2 regions of the Streptomyces sp. ICC4 genome follow, and region 2 is predicted to be linked to the other one. Evidence: riboswitches for the same ligand, from Rfam matches in the RefSeq annotation. Region 2 holds a riboswitch; the other holds the start of a gene.
The links. A riboswitch is a leader RNA that binds a small molecule or an ion and turns the genes downstream of it on or off. The one in region 2 is predicted to bind S-adenosylmethionine.

Region 1: another riboswitch for S-adenosylmethionine. It lies ahead of DRB89_RS02395 (aminotransferase class V-fold PLP-dependent enzyme); the one in region 2 lies ahead of thrC (threonine synthase).

What each region holds. Positions count from the first base shown of each region.
Region 1 covers NZ_CP030286.1:494,140-499,345, reverse strand. The annotation lists gene DRB89_RS02405 (rhomboid family intramembrane serine protease) at 1-657, shown strand, start outside; gene DRB89_RS02400 (Lrp/AsnC ligand binding domain-containing protein) at 654-935, shown strand; gene DRB89_RS02395 (aminotransferase class V-fold PLP-dependent enzyme) at 1,075-2,517, opposite strand; SAM riboswitch class IV at 2,746-2,862, opposite strand; gene trpD (anthranilate phosphoribosyltransferase) at 2,981-4,045, opposite strand; gene DRB89_RS02385 (cytochrome P450) at 4,257-5,206, opposite strand, start outside.
Region 2 covers NZ_CP030286.1:2,248,316-2,253,521, forward strand. The annotation lists gene DRB89_RS10385 (trehalose-6-phosphate synthase) at 1-811, opposite strand, end outside; gene DRB89_RS10390 (glucosyl-3-phosphoglycerate synthase) at 877-1,848, opposite strand; SAM riboswitch class I at 2,035-2,194, shown strand; gene thrC (threonine synthase) at 2,212-3,522, shown strand; gene DRB89_RS10400 (MoaD/ThiS family protein) at 3,559-3,837, shown strand; gene DRB89_RS10405 (cold-shock protein) at 4,252-4,458, shown strand; gene groL (chaperonin GroEL) at 4,826-5,206, shown strand, end outside.

The DNA of each region.
Region 1 (5,206 bases), 1.8 Mb from region 2:
GCCGGCTGCTGTGTGGTGTTCGTGCTGAGCCCGGCGTCGGGGCTCAATCCGGTCTACGGGACGGATGATGAGCTGCTGGCGACGGGGACGGCGTACTTCCGGCGCTGGGGCGTGGTCCCGGACGAGCTGTTCGCGGGCGGCGGCAGGGCGCTGCTGACCCCGCTGACGGCCCTGTTCGTGCACGGCAGCTGGCTCCACCTGCTGGGCAACATGCTCTTCCTCTTCGTCTTCGGGGCGATGACGGAGCAGCGCATGGGCCGGGCGGGGTTCCTCTGCTTCTACGTCTGTACGGGCTACCTGGCCCTGGCCGCGTACGCGGCGGCGAACGCCTCCTCCGACCAGACCCTCGTCGGGGCCTCCGGGGCGATCTCAGCGGTGCTGGGGGCCTTCCTGTGCCTGTTCCCCGGGGCGCGCGTGACGAGCCTGTTCCCGTTCCTCTTCTTCGTGCCGCTGCGGTTCCCCGCGTGGATCGTCCTACTGTTCTGGTTCGCCCTGCAGTGGCTGGCGGCGCACCGGGCGGGAAGCGGTCCGGGCGTGGCCTATCTGGCCCACGTGGTGGGCTTCTCGGTGGGCTTCCTCTACGCGTGGGTGCGCTACAGGCGTGGGGCTAGAGTGAGGCGGACAGTGCCCGCAGGCGAGGGAGACAGCCAACCGTGATCACCGCACTCGTGCTCATCAAGACCAGCGTGGACCGGATCCCCGAGATCGCCGAGGCCATCGCCGCGCTGGAGAACGTCAGCGAGGTCTACTCCGTGACGGGCACCTACGACCTGATCGCGCTGGTCCGCGTGGCCCGCCACGAGGCCCTGGCGGACGTCATCCCGGGCCGCATCAGCAAGATCCCGGGCGTCGAGGCCACGGACACGCACGTCGCGTTCCGCACGTACTCCCAGCACGACCTGGAAGCGGCCTTCGCGATCGGCCTGGACGCGTAGCGGTTCGCCGTCCGGCGGCTCACAGTTCCGGCAGGGACCAGGCCCTGCTCACGAGGTCGCCCGCCACAGGGGCAGCGGCTCGCCGACGGAAGCCCGCAGGGTCGGTATCGGGTCCCAGTACGTCATGCCCGGCAGCCTGTCAGACGGCCGGGACGCAGCGGCCCTCTTCGGTGCGGTACTGCCACTTCGCGCCGTCCGCGACGAGCTCCTTGACCGCGCGGACGAAGCGCTCCACGTGCTCGTCGGGGGTGCCGGCGCCGAAGCTGACGCGGATCGCGTTCAGCGAGCGCTCCCCCGGGGCCGCCTCCGGGGCGCCGCACTCGCCCGGCTCCTGCGGCTCGCTGCCGAGCAGGGTGCGGACCAGCGGGTGGGCGCAGAACAGACCGTCGCGCACGCCGATCCCGTACTCGGCGGAGAGCGCGGCGGCGAAGTGGGAGCTGTTCCAGCCGTCCACCACGAAGGAGATGACGCCGACGCGGGGGGCGTCGTCGCCGAAGAGGGACAGGACGCGGACCGCCGGGACCTCGGCCAGGCCGTCCCGGACCTTGGCGATGAGGTGCCGCTCGCGGGCGACAAGGCTGTCGAAGCCCGCCTCGTTCAGCGCCTTGCAGGCGGCGGCGATGGAGTAGACGCCGATGACGTTCGGGGAGCCGGCCTCGTGGCGGGCGGCGGTGGTGTGCCACTCGACGTCGACGCCGCCGGCATCCTCCCCGCTGACGCGTCGCGTCACCTTGCGGGAGGCGCCGCCGCCGGCCAGGTACGGCTCGGCCTGCTGGAGCCAGTCCGCGCGGCCGGCGAGCACGCCCGAGCCGAAGGGCGCGTAGAGCTTGTGCCCGGAGAAGGCGACCCAGTCGACGTCGAGGTCCTGGACCGAGACGGGGTGGTGCGGGGCCAGCTGGGCGGCGTCCAGGACGATGCGGGCGCCGTGGGCGTGGGCGACGGCGGCGAGCTCCTTGACGGGCCACAGCTCGCCGGTGACGTTGGAGGCGCCGGTGACGCAGACCAGGGCGGGGCCGTGGCCCCCTTCAATTGATGCGGTGCGGTCGGCGAGCGCCCGCTCCAGGGTGGCGACGGCCTCGTCCGGGGTGCGGGGGGCGTTGAGGTAGGTGACCTGCGCGTTCGTCCAGGGCAGCAGCGAGGCGTGGTGCTCGGTCTCGAAGACGAAGACCTGGCAGTCGGCGGGCACGACGGCGGCGAGCAGGTTGAGGGAGTCGGTGGTGGACCGGGTGAAGATCACCTGGTCGGTGGGGCGGCAGTCCAGGAACTCGGCGACGGTGACGCGGCTCTGCTCGAACAGGTCGGTGGAGAGCTGCGAGAGGTACCCGGCGCCGCGGTGCACGCTGCCGTAGTACGGGGCGTAGGCGGCCACGTCGTCCCAGACGCGCTGCAGGGCGGGGGCGCTGGCCGCGTAGTCGAGGGCGGCGTAGGTGACTTCGCCGCCGGTGACGAGCGGCACGGTGACGTCGCGGCCGAGGACCGGAAGCGGCTCGGCACAGGCGGGGTCGACGGTGACGGCGGTGGTGACGGCGGCGGCGGCGGTCGCGATGGTGCTGGTCGCGGCGGCGTTCAGGGTCGCGGACATGGCGGTATCTCCCGGCAGGCAGGGGTGAATGGCTTCGAAAATGCCCGTACGCGGGTACGGCGCTGCGGCCGTCCGGGGGTACGGGAGTGCCTCGGAGTCGGGTGGCGTACTCGGGGTACGCAAAAGTGACCCTGTTCCGAGGGTTTAAGAAGGGGCTGAGTCGCCCTATCGCATTCGCTTGCTCACGGAAAACGCTCCTCGAGAGACCAGGACCCCTGGTGTTCGAGGGATCCGCGCTTGCCGTAGACCTCACTGCCCACGACCTGGTCATCACCCGGGGCACCCCGCCACGGAAGGAGGGTTGCCGGACAGCAAGCCGGGGCCAAAACGCTGTCACTCGTGACCTGCTGAGCATCCTGCCACAAGATCCCGCCGACGCAAGACCCCGGTCCACATGGCGGACCGGGGTCTCCTGTTCCACGCCGTGCTCGGAGCGCGAACCCGCGAACCCCGCGCCGGCCGCTCAGGCGTTGCTCGCCGCCACCCAGCGCGCCAGCGACTCGCGGGCCGCGCCCGAGTCGATCGCCCCGGCCGCCCGCGCGACGCCCGCCGCGAGCTGCTCCTCCAGCGTGCCCGTGCCCGGGTCGAGGGCGACCAGGGCAGCCGCCGAGTTCAGCAGGACCGCGTCGCGGACCGGGCCGGGCTCGCCGGCCAGCAGGCGGCGGGCGACGTCCGCGTTGTACGAGGCGTCCTCGCCGCGGAGCGCGGAGACGTCGACCAGTTGGATGCCGATGTCGCGCGGGTCGAAGGACTGCTCCGTGACCCCGCCGTCGCGGACCCACCAGACCCGCGAGGTAGCCGTGGTGGTGAGCTCGTCGAGGCCGTCGTCGCCGCGGAAGACCAGCGCCGAGGAGCCGCGCTCCGCCAGCACGCCCGCCACGATCGGGGCGATCCGGGCGTCGGCGACACCGGTGGCCTGCGCCCGCACCTTGGCCGGGTTCGTCAGCGGGCCGAGGAAGTTGAAGGTCGTCCGGATGCCCAGCTCCTTGCGGGCCGCGGCCACGTGCCGCAGCGCGGGGTGGAACTTGACCGCGAAGCAGAAGGTGATCCCGGCCTCCTCGACGACCTCGGCGACCCGCGCCGGGGTCAGGTCGAGGTTGACGCCCAGCTTCTCCAGGACGTCCGAGGACCCGCTGGCCGAGGAGGAGGCCCGGTTGCCGTGCTTGACCACCTTGGCGCCCGTACCGGCCACGACGATCGCCGACATGGTGGAGATGTTGACCGTCTTGGCGCCGTCGCCGCCGGTGCCGACGATGTCCACCGTCCGGCCCGGCACCTCGATCAGGTTCGCGTGCGCGTACATCGCCCGGACGAGGCCGGTGATCTCCGCGACCGTCTCCCCCTTGGCCCGCAGCGCGACCGCGAAACCGGCGATCTGGGCGTCGGTGGCCTCTCCCCGCATGATCCGGTCCATGGCCCAGGCCGAGTCGTCGGCGCCGAGGTCCCGGCCGGACAGCAGGGCTTCGAGCACACCCGGCCAGCCGCGGGCCGCCACGCTGTCGCCGCCTGCCGGGGTCACCACGTTCATGGTCCGCTCCTGCTGCTGGTCTGGATGCCCAGTCGAATGGGAAGGCCTTCAGCCTATCCAGCCCCGGAGACCGCAATGAGCCCCGTCCCGAAGGGCGGACACGCGGGACCGGAACTCGGCCACCGCGCACGCGCGCGAGCCGGGCCCCGTTCTCCGGGGCCCGGCTCGCCTTCGCACACCGCGGTCAGCCCGGTCAGTGCGGCCAGTGCGGTCAGCGCGGTTCCACCCGCATGGGCAGGGGCCCGGTGGACAGGCTCATGTGCGGCCTCGGCTTGACGCGCGTGCCGGGCACGGGGCGCAGCCGCCACTTGGACGCGATGGCCGCCAGCGCCAGCGTGGCCTCGGTGATGCCGAAGACGTCGCCGATGCACTTGCGGCTGCCCGCGCCGAACGGCACGTAGGCGCCGCGGGCCACGTCCTTGGCCCGGTCGGGGAGCCAGCGGTCCGGATCGAAGTGCTCCGGCCGGGGGAACAGCCCGGGGATCCGGTGCACCACGTACGGGCTGATGATGATGTCGTCGCCCGGCATGAGCGGGACACCCCCCAGCTCGGTGGCCGTGGTCGTGGTCCGGGTGTAGATCCAGGCCGGCGGGTACAGCCGCAGGGTCTCGGTGAAGACCCGCTGCGTGTACCGCAGCTCGGGGATGTCCTTGAACTCGGGGAACCGCTCCCCCGGACCCCCCAGCACGTGGTCCAGCTCGGCGTGCAGCCGCGACTCCGCCTCCGGGTTCTGCGCGAGCAGGTGCAGCGCCCAGGTCAGGGCGGAGGCCGTGGTCTCGATGCCGGCCAGCAGCAGGGTCATGACCTGGTCGTGGACCTCCTGGTCGGAGAGCTTCTCGCCGCTCTCCGGGTCCTCGGCCGCGAGCAGGGCCGACACCAGGTCGCCGCGGTCCCGGTCCGAGGTGCGGTAGTCCTCGACGATCCCGTCGATCAGCTCGTGCATCTGCTCCAGCGCCCGCGCGAACTCCCGGTTGGCCGGGGTCGGCAGCTTGCCCAGCAGGCCCGTCGGATCCACCGCGTTGCGGTAGGCGCCGCGGACGATGACCGGCAGGCAGTGCTGGATGACCGCGACCGCGTGCGGGGCGATGTCGAGGGCGAACAGGGCCCGCGCCGTGATCCGGGCGGTCAGCGCCTGGGTCACCTCGTTGACGTCGACGACCT
Region 2 (5,206 bases):
GGATGTTCTTCGACAGCTCCGTGCGGTCCACCCGGACGATCGTCTTCAGGCCGGCCGTCCGCTCCCGCAGCTCCGCCAGCTTCGCGTCCACCTCCGGCCGGTGCGCCAGCGCCCGCAGCTCGTCCCCGTCCACGCCCAGCGGGTACACCGCCACCGGCGCCTCGGGCCCCGCCGACGCCGTGAACTCCCGCGCCCACCGCTCCGTGTGGAAGCCCACCCGGTCCGCCCCGAGCATCCCCCGCAGCAGCTGCCCGCGGATGTCGTCCGGGAGCATCCCCAGGAACTCGGGCGACGCCCACGGGGTGTGCGTGAAGTGCCCGATCCGCAGGTCCGGGCGCAGCTCCCGCAGCAGGCCCGGGACCAGTGCCAGGTGGTAGTCCTGGACCAGGACGCGGGCCCCCTGCGCGGCCTCCTCGGCCAGGGCCGCGGCGAACGCCTCGTTGTACGCCGTGTACGAGGCCCAGCGCCGCCGGAACGCCGCGTCGAAGACCGGCTCGCGCGGGATGTCGTACAGGTGGTGGTGCAGGAACCACAGCACCGAGTTCGCGATGCCGTTGTACGCGTCGTCGTAGACCGCGGGATCGATGTCCAGCATCCGGACGCCCGGCTCGGCCACGCCCCGCCGTACCGCCTCGCGGTCCGCGTCCGAGAGCGCCGCGCAGATCCACAGCGCGCCGGGCTGCTCCGCGAGGGCCGCGGAGAGGCCGGAGACGAGCCCGCCCCCGCCGCGGCGGGCACTGAGCGTTCCTTGCGCGTCGAGGGCGTACGAGAGCGGGCCGCGGTTCGCGGCGACGAGCACCTGGGAAGCCATGCGGCGAACCTAGCCCGCCCCGCCCCCGGTCAAACGTCAGTGCCCGCGCGCGGCGGGTTGCCCGTTCACGCCGCGCGCCGCCGCGCGTACTCCTCGATGTCCCGCATCGGCGGCCGCTCCTCGGTGTCCACGGGGTGGTCGTGGGCGACGAAGCCGTCCGGGCCGCGGTCGAACTGCGTCAGCTCCGGCCGGACGAGGTGCCCGCGCGCGAGCCGCACCTGCGCGGTGCGGTAGATCGCCGCGGCCATCCGCCCCAGTGCCTGCCCGTCCTGGTGGCGGTGGAGCCGTACGCCCACGTCCACCTGGGCGAGCGCGTCCAGCCCGGCCGTGTGCAGGGCGTCCACCATCAGGCCCAGCTCGACCCCGTAGCCGACGGGGAACGGCAGCCGTTCCAGCAGCTCGCGGCGGACGGCGTACTCGCCGCCCAGCGGCTGGACGAAGCCGGCCAGCTGCGGCCAGTGCAGGTTGAGCAGGGGGCGGGCCACGAGCTCGGTGACCCGGCCGCCCTGGCCGGGGGCGATCCCGTCGGGGTCGGGCCCGGTGACGAGGGGGCGGTCGTACATGGCCTTGACGAAGCGCAGGTCCGGATCGGTCAGCAGCGGGCCGACGATCCCGGAGACGAAGTCGGCCGAGAAGTCGCGCAGATCGGCGTCGACGAAGCAGACGATGTCACCGGTGGTCGCCAGCAGCGAGCGCCACAGCACCTCGCCCTTGCCGGGCAGGGCGGGGATCCGCGGCAGGATGTCGTCGCGGTGGACCACCCGGGCCCCGGCCTTCGCCGCGACCTCCGCCGTGCGGTCGGTGGACCCCGAGTCGACCACGACCAGCTCGTCCACCAGGGGCACCGCCAGCCCCTCGATCAGATCGCGCCGGATCACCTCGACGATGTCGCCGACCGTCGCCTCCTCGTCGAGCGCCGGCAGCACCACGCTCACGGTGGTCCCGGCTGCCCGCTTGGCGGAGAGCAGCTGGCCGAGCGGTCGGTCGGCGGCGGACCAGGAGCGGTCGGCCAGCCATCGCTCCACCTCTTCCAGCACCTTCAGCACTCCCTGGTTCTTCCATCGTTTCGACCGAAATGTGATCCATCTCGCGGTTCGGACGGCTGTCTCAACCCCCCGGGCCTTCGGTTACAGTCTTGAACAACGCGAAGGTCCACCGCATGCCGGGGGTCCCCGCGTACAAACGCCCGGGTGCGCCGTAGAGCGCGTCGCCCGGTGCCATACCGCTCATCCAGAGGGGCAGAGGGACACGGCCCGTTGAAGCCCCGGCAACCCTCCAGTCGGTTCTCGCGATCGCGCACATCCAGCGGCGTCAGCGAGGTCCCCGGCTAGGGAAGGTGCCAATTCCGTCTCATGGCGAAGTGCGCCATGGGGAAGATGAGGAGAAAGGGCCTCGCCATCATGGCTGCACAGTCTGTCGCAACCTCTGCCGAAACCGTTGAAACCGCCACTTCTGGCACTTCTGTCGATCTCGGTCCCGCCACCGGCCTCTCCTGTCGTGAGTGCGGCACCCGCTTCGAGCTCGGCCCGATCTTCGCCTGCGCCGAGTGCTTCGGCCCGCTCGAAGTCTCGTACGACCTGCCGCTGGGTGATCCGGAAGCCCTGCGCGCCGCGATCGAGGCCGGCCCCGACAACATCTGGCGCTACGCGCCGCTGCTGCCCGTCCCGGCGGACGTGGCCTCCAAGCCGAGCCTGAACCCGGGCTTCACCAAGCTCGTGGACGCGCGGAACCTGGCCAAGGAGCTGGGCGTCACCGGCAAGCTCTACGTCAAGGACGACTCCGGCAACCCGACGCACTCCTTCAAGGACCGCGTCGTGGCCATCGCCGTCGAGGCCGCCCGCGCCTTCGGCTTCACCACCCTGTCCTGCTCCTCCACCGGCAACCTGGCCGGCGCCGTCGGCGCCGCCGCCGCCCGCGCCGGCTTCCGCTCCTGCGTGTTCATCCCGCACGACCTGGAGCAGGGCAAGGTCATCATGGCCGGTGTCTACGGTGGCGACCTGGTCGGCATCGAGGGCAACTACGACGACGTCAACCGCTTCTGCTCCGAGCTCATCGGCGACCCGCTGGGCGAGGGCTGGGGCTTCGTCAACGTCAACCTGCGCCCGTACTACGGCGAGGGCTCCAAGACCCTGGCGTACGAGATCTGCGAGCAGCTCGGCTGGCAGCTGCCCGACCAGATCGTCATCCCGATCGCGTCCGGCTCGCAGTTGACGAAGATCGACAAGGGTCTGCAGGAGCTGATCAAGCTCGGCCTCGTCGAGGACAAGCCGTACAAGATCTTCGGCGCCCAGGCCGAGGGCTGCTCGCCCGTCTCCACCGCCTTCAAGGCCGGTCACGAGGTGGTGCGCCCGCAGAAGCCCAACACCATCGCCAAGTCGCTGGCCATCGGCAACCCGGCGGACGGCCCGTACGTCCTGGACATCGCGCGCCGCACCGGCGGCTACGTCGAGGACGTCAACGACGTCCAGGTCGTCGAGGCCATCAAGATCCTCGCGCAGACCGAGGGCATCTTCGCCGAGACCGCGGGCGGCGTCACCGTCGGCGTGACGAAGAAGCTCATCGAGAACGGGCAGCTGGACCCCTCGCTGACCACCGTGATCCTGAACACCGGTGACGGCCTCAAGACCCTGGAGGCGGTGGCCGCCGGCGGTGGCCAGACCGCCACCATCCGCCCGAGCCTGGACGCGTTCCGCGCCGCCAACCTGGCCTGATCTCCCTCCTCTGCACACCGGAAAGGCAGTAGCGCCATGAGCGTCAACGTCCGCATCCCCACCATCCTGCGCACCTACACCGGCGGCAAGGCCGAGGTCCCCGCCGAGGGCACGACCCTCGCCGAGGTCATCGAGTCCCTGGAGAAGAGCCACCCGGGCATCGCCGCGCGCGTCCTGGACGACCAGGGCAAGCTGCGCCGCTTCGTGAACGTCTACGTCAACGACGACGACGTGCGCTTCGAGGGCGGGCTGCAGACGTCCACTCCGGACGGCGCGGGCGTCTCGATCATCCCCGCGGTGGCCGGCGGCTGCTGAACAATCCGGCGGCCGACTTCCGGCCGCTGATGGACCAGAACGCTGAATTGCCCCCTCCGGTAATAAACGGAGGGGGCAATTCTGCTTGGTTGGGCGCGGTAGAGTTGGGGAAGTCCCCTCCGCTGGACTTGCCCGCCGCATATGAGCGGGCCGCGTGAGGGTTGACATTGAGTCAACATGCAAGTGCGGTATGGGGCGTTGGCCTGGCTTGTCCGGCCCGAGTTGCCCTGGAATATTCCTAGTTTTCACCCTATTTCAATCTTTTGCCATGTCCAGAATTCTCGTCGGAATGACCTGTTGCAGACAGCAGCGGTGCGGATACATTCAGCCCCGGTCGAGGCGTTCCGGCGCAAGTTCTGACCCGGGACCGCGAAGTGCGGTCCTGCGCAAGGGCCAGTAATAGGGGAGTTAGGCATGGCTCAGGGCACCGTCAAGTGGTTCAACGCGGAGAAGGGCTACGGCTTCATCGCGGTCGACGGTGGTGCGGATGTGTTCGTCCACTACAGCGCCATCCAGATGGACGGGTACCGCACCCTTGAAGAGGGTCAGCGGGTCGAATTCGAGATCTCGCAGGGCCAGAAGGGTCCGCAGGCGGACATGGTCAAGCTCGCCGCCGGCTAGGCCGACCGCGATCGACCACCGACACGTACCGCGCCCGCGCACAGGGCCGCGTACGACGGCACCACTGCATGCAGACGAGGGGCCCACATCCTGGACACGGGATGCGGGCCCCTCGTGCGCGTGCCCCCGCACCCCTTGTCCCGCCTGCTTGTTCACCAGGGGTTCCCCGAAGCCGCTTGCACTCGGGGGTGCCGAGTGCTAATCATTGGCGTTAGCACTCTCCGGGTGAGAGTGCTACTAAACGAGGACCGGGTCGGTGAGGCCCGCAGGGTCCGGTGGGCAGGAACCGCCGGGCACGCAGGCCGTCCGTCGCGGGCGCGGGCGCGGTCCGGGAGCAATCCACCGCTGTCCGGGAGGACCACTTCAGATGGCCAAGATCATTGCGTTCAACGAGGAGGCCCGGCGCGGTCTCGAGCGAGGCATGAACCAGCTCGCCGACGCCGTCAAGGTCACCCTTGGCCCCAAGGGTCGCAACGTCGTCCTTGAGAAGAAGTGGGGCGCCCCCACGATCACCAACGATGGTGTCTCCATCGCCAAGGAGATCGAGCTCGAGGACCCGTACGAGAAGATCGGCGCAGAGCTGGTCAAGGAAGTCGCCAAGAAGACGGACGACGTCGCCGGCGACGGTACGACCACCGCCACCGTCCTCGCCCAGGCGCTCGTCCGCGAGGGCCTGCGCAACGTGGCCGCCGGTGCGAACCCGATGGCCCTCAAGCGCGGTATCGAGAAGGCCGTCGAGGCCGTCTCC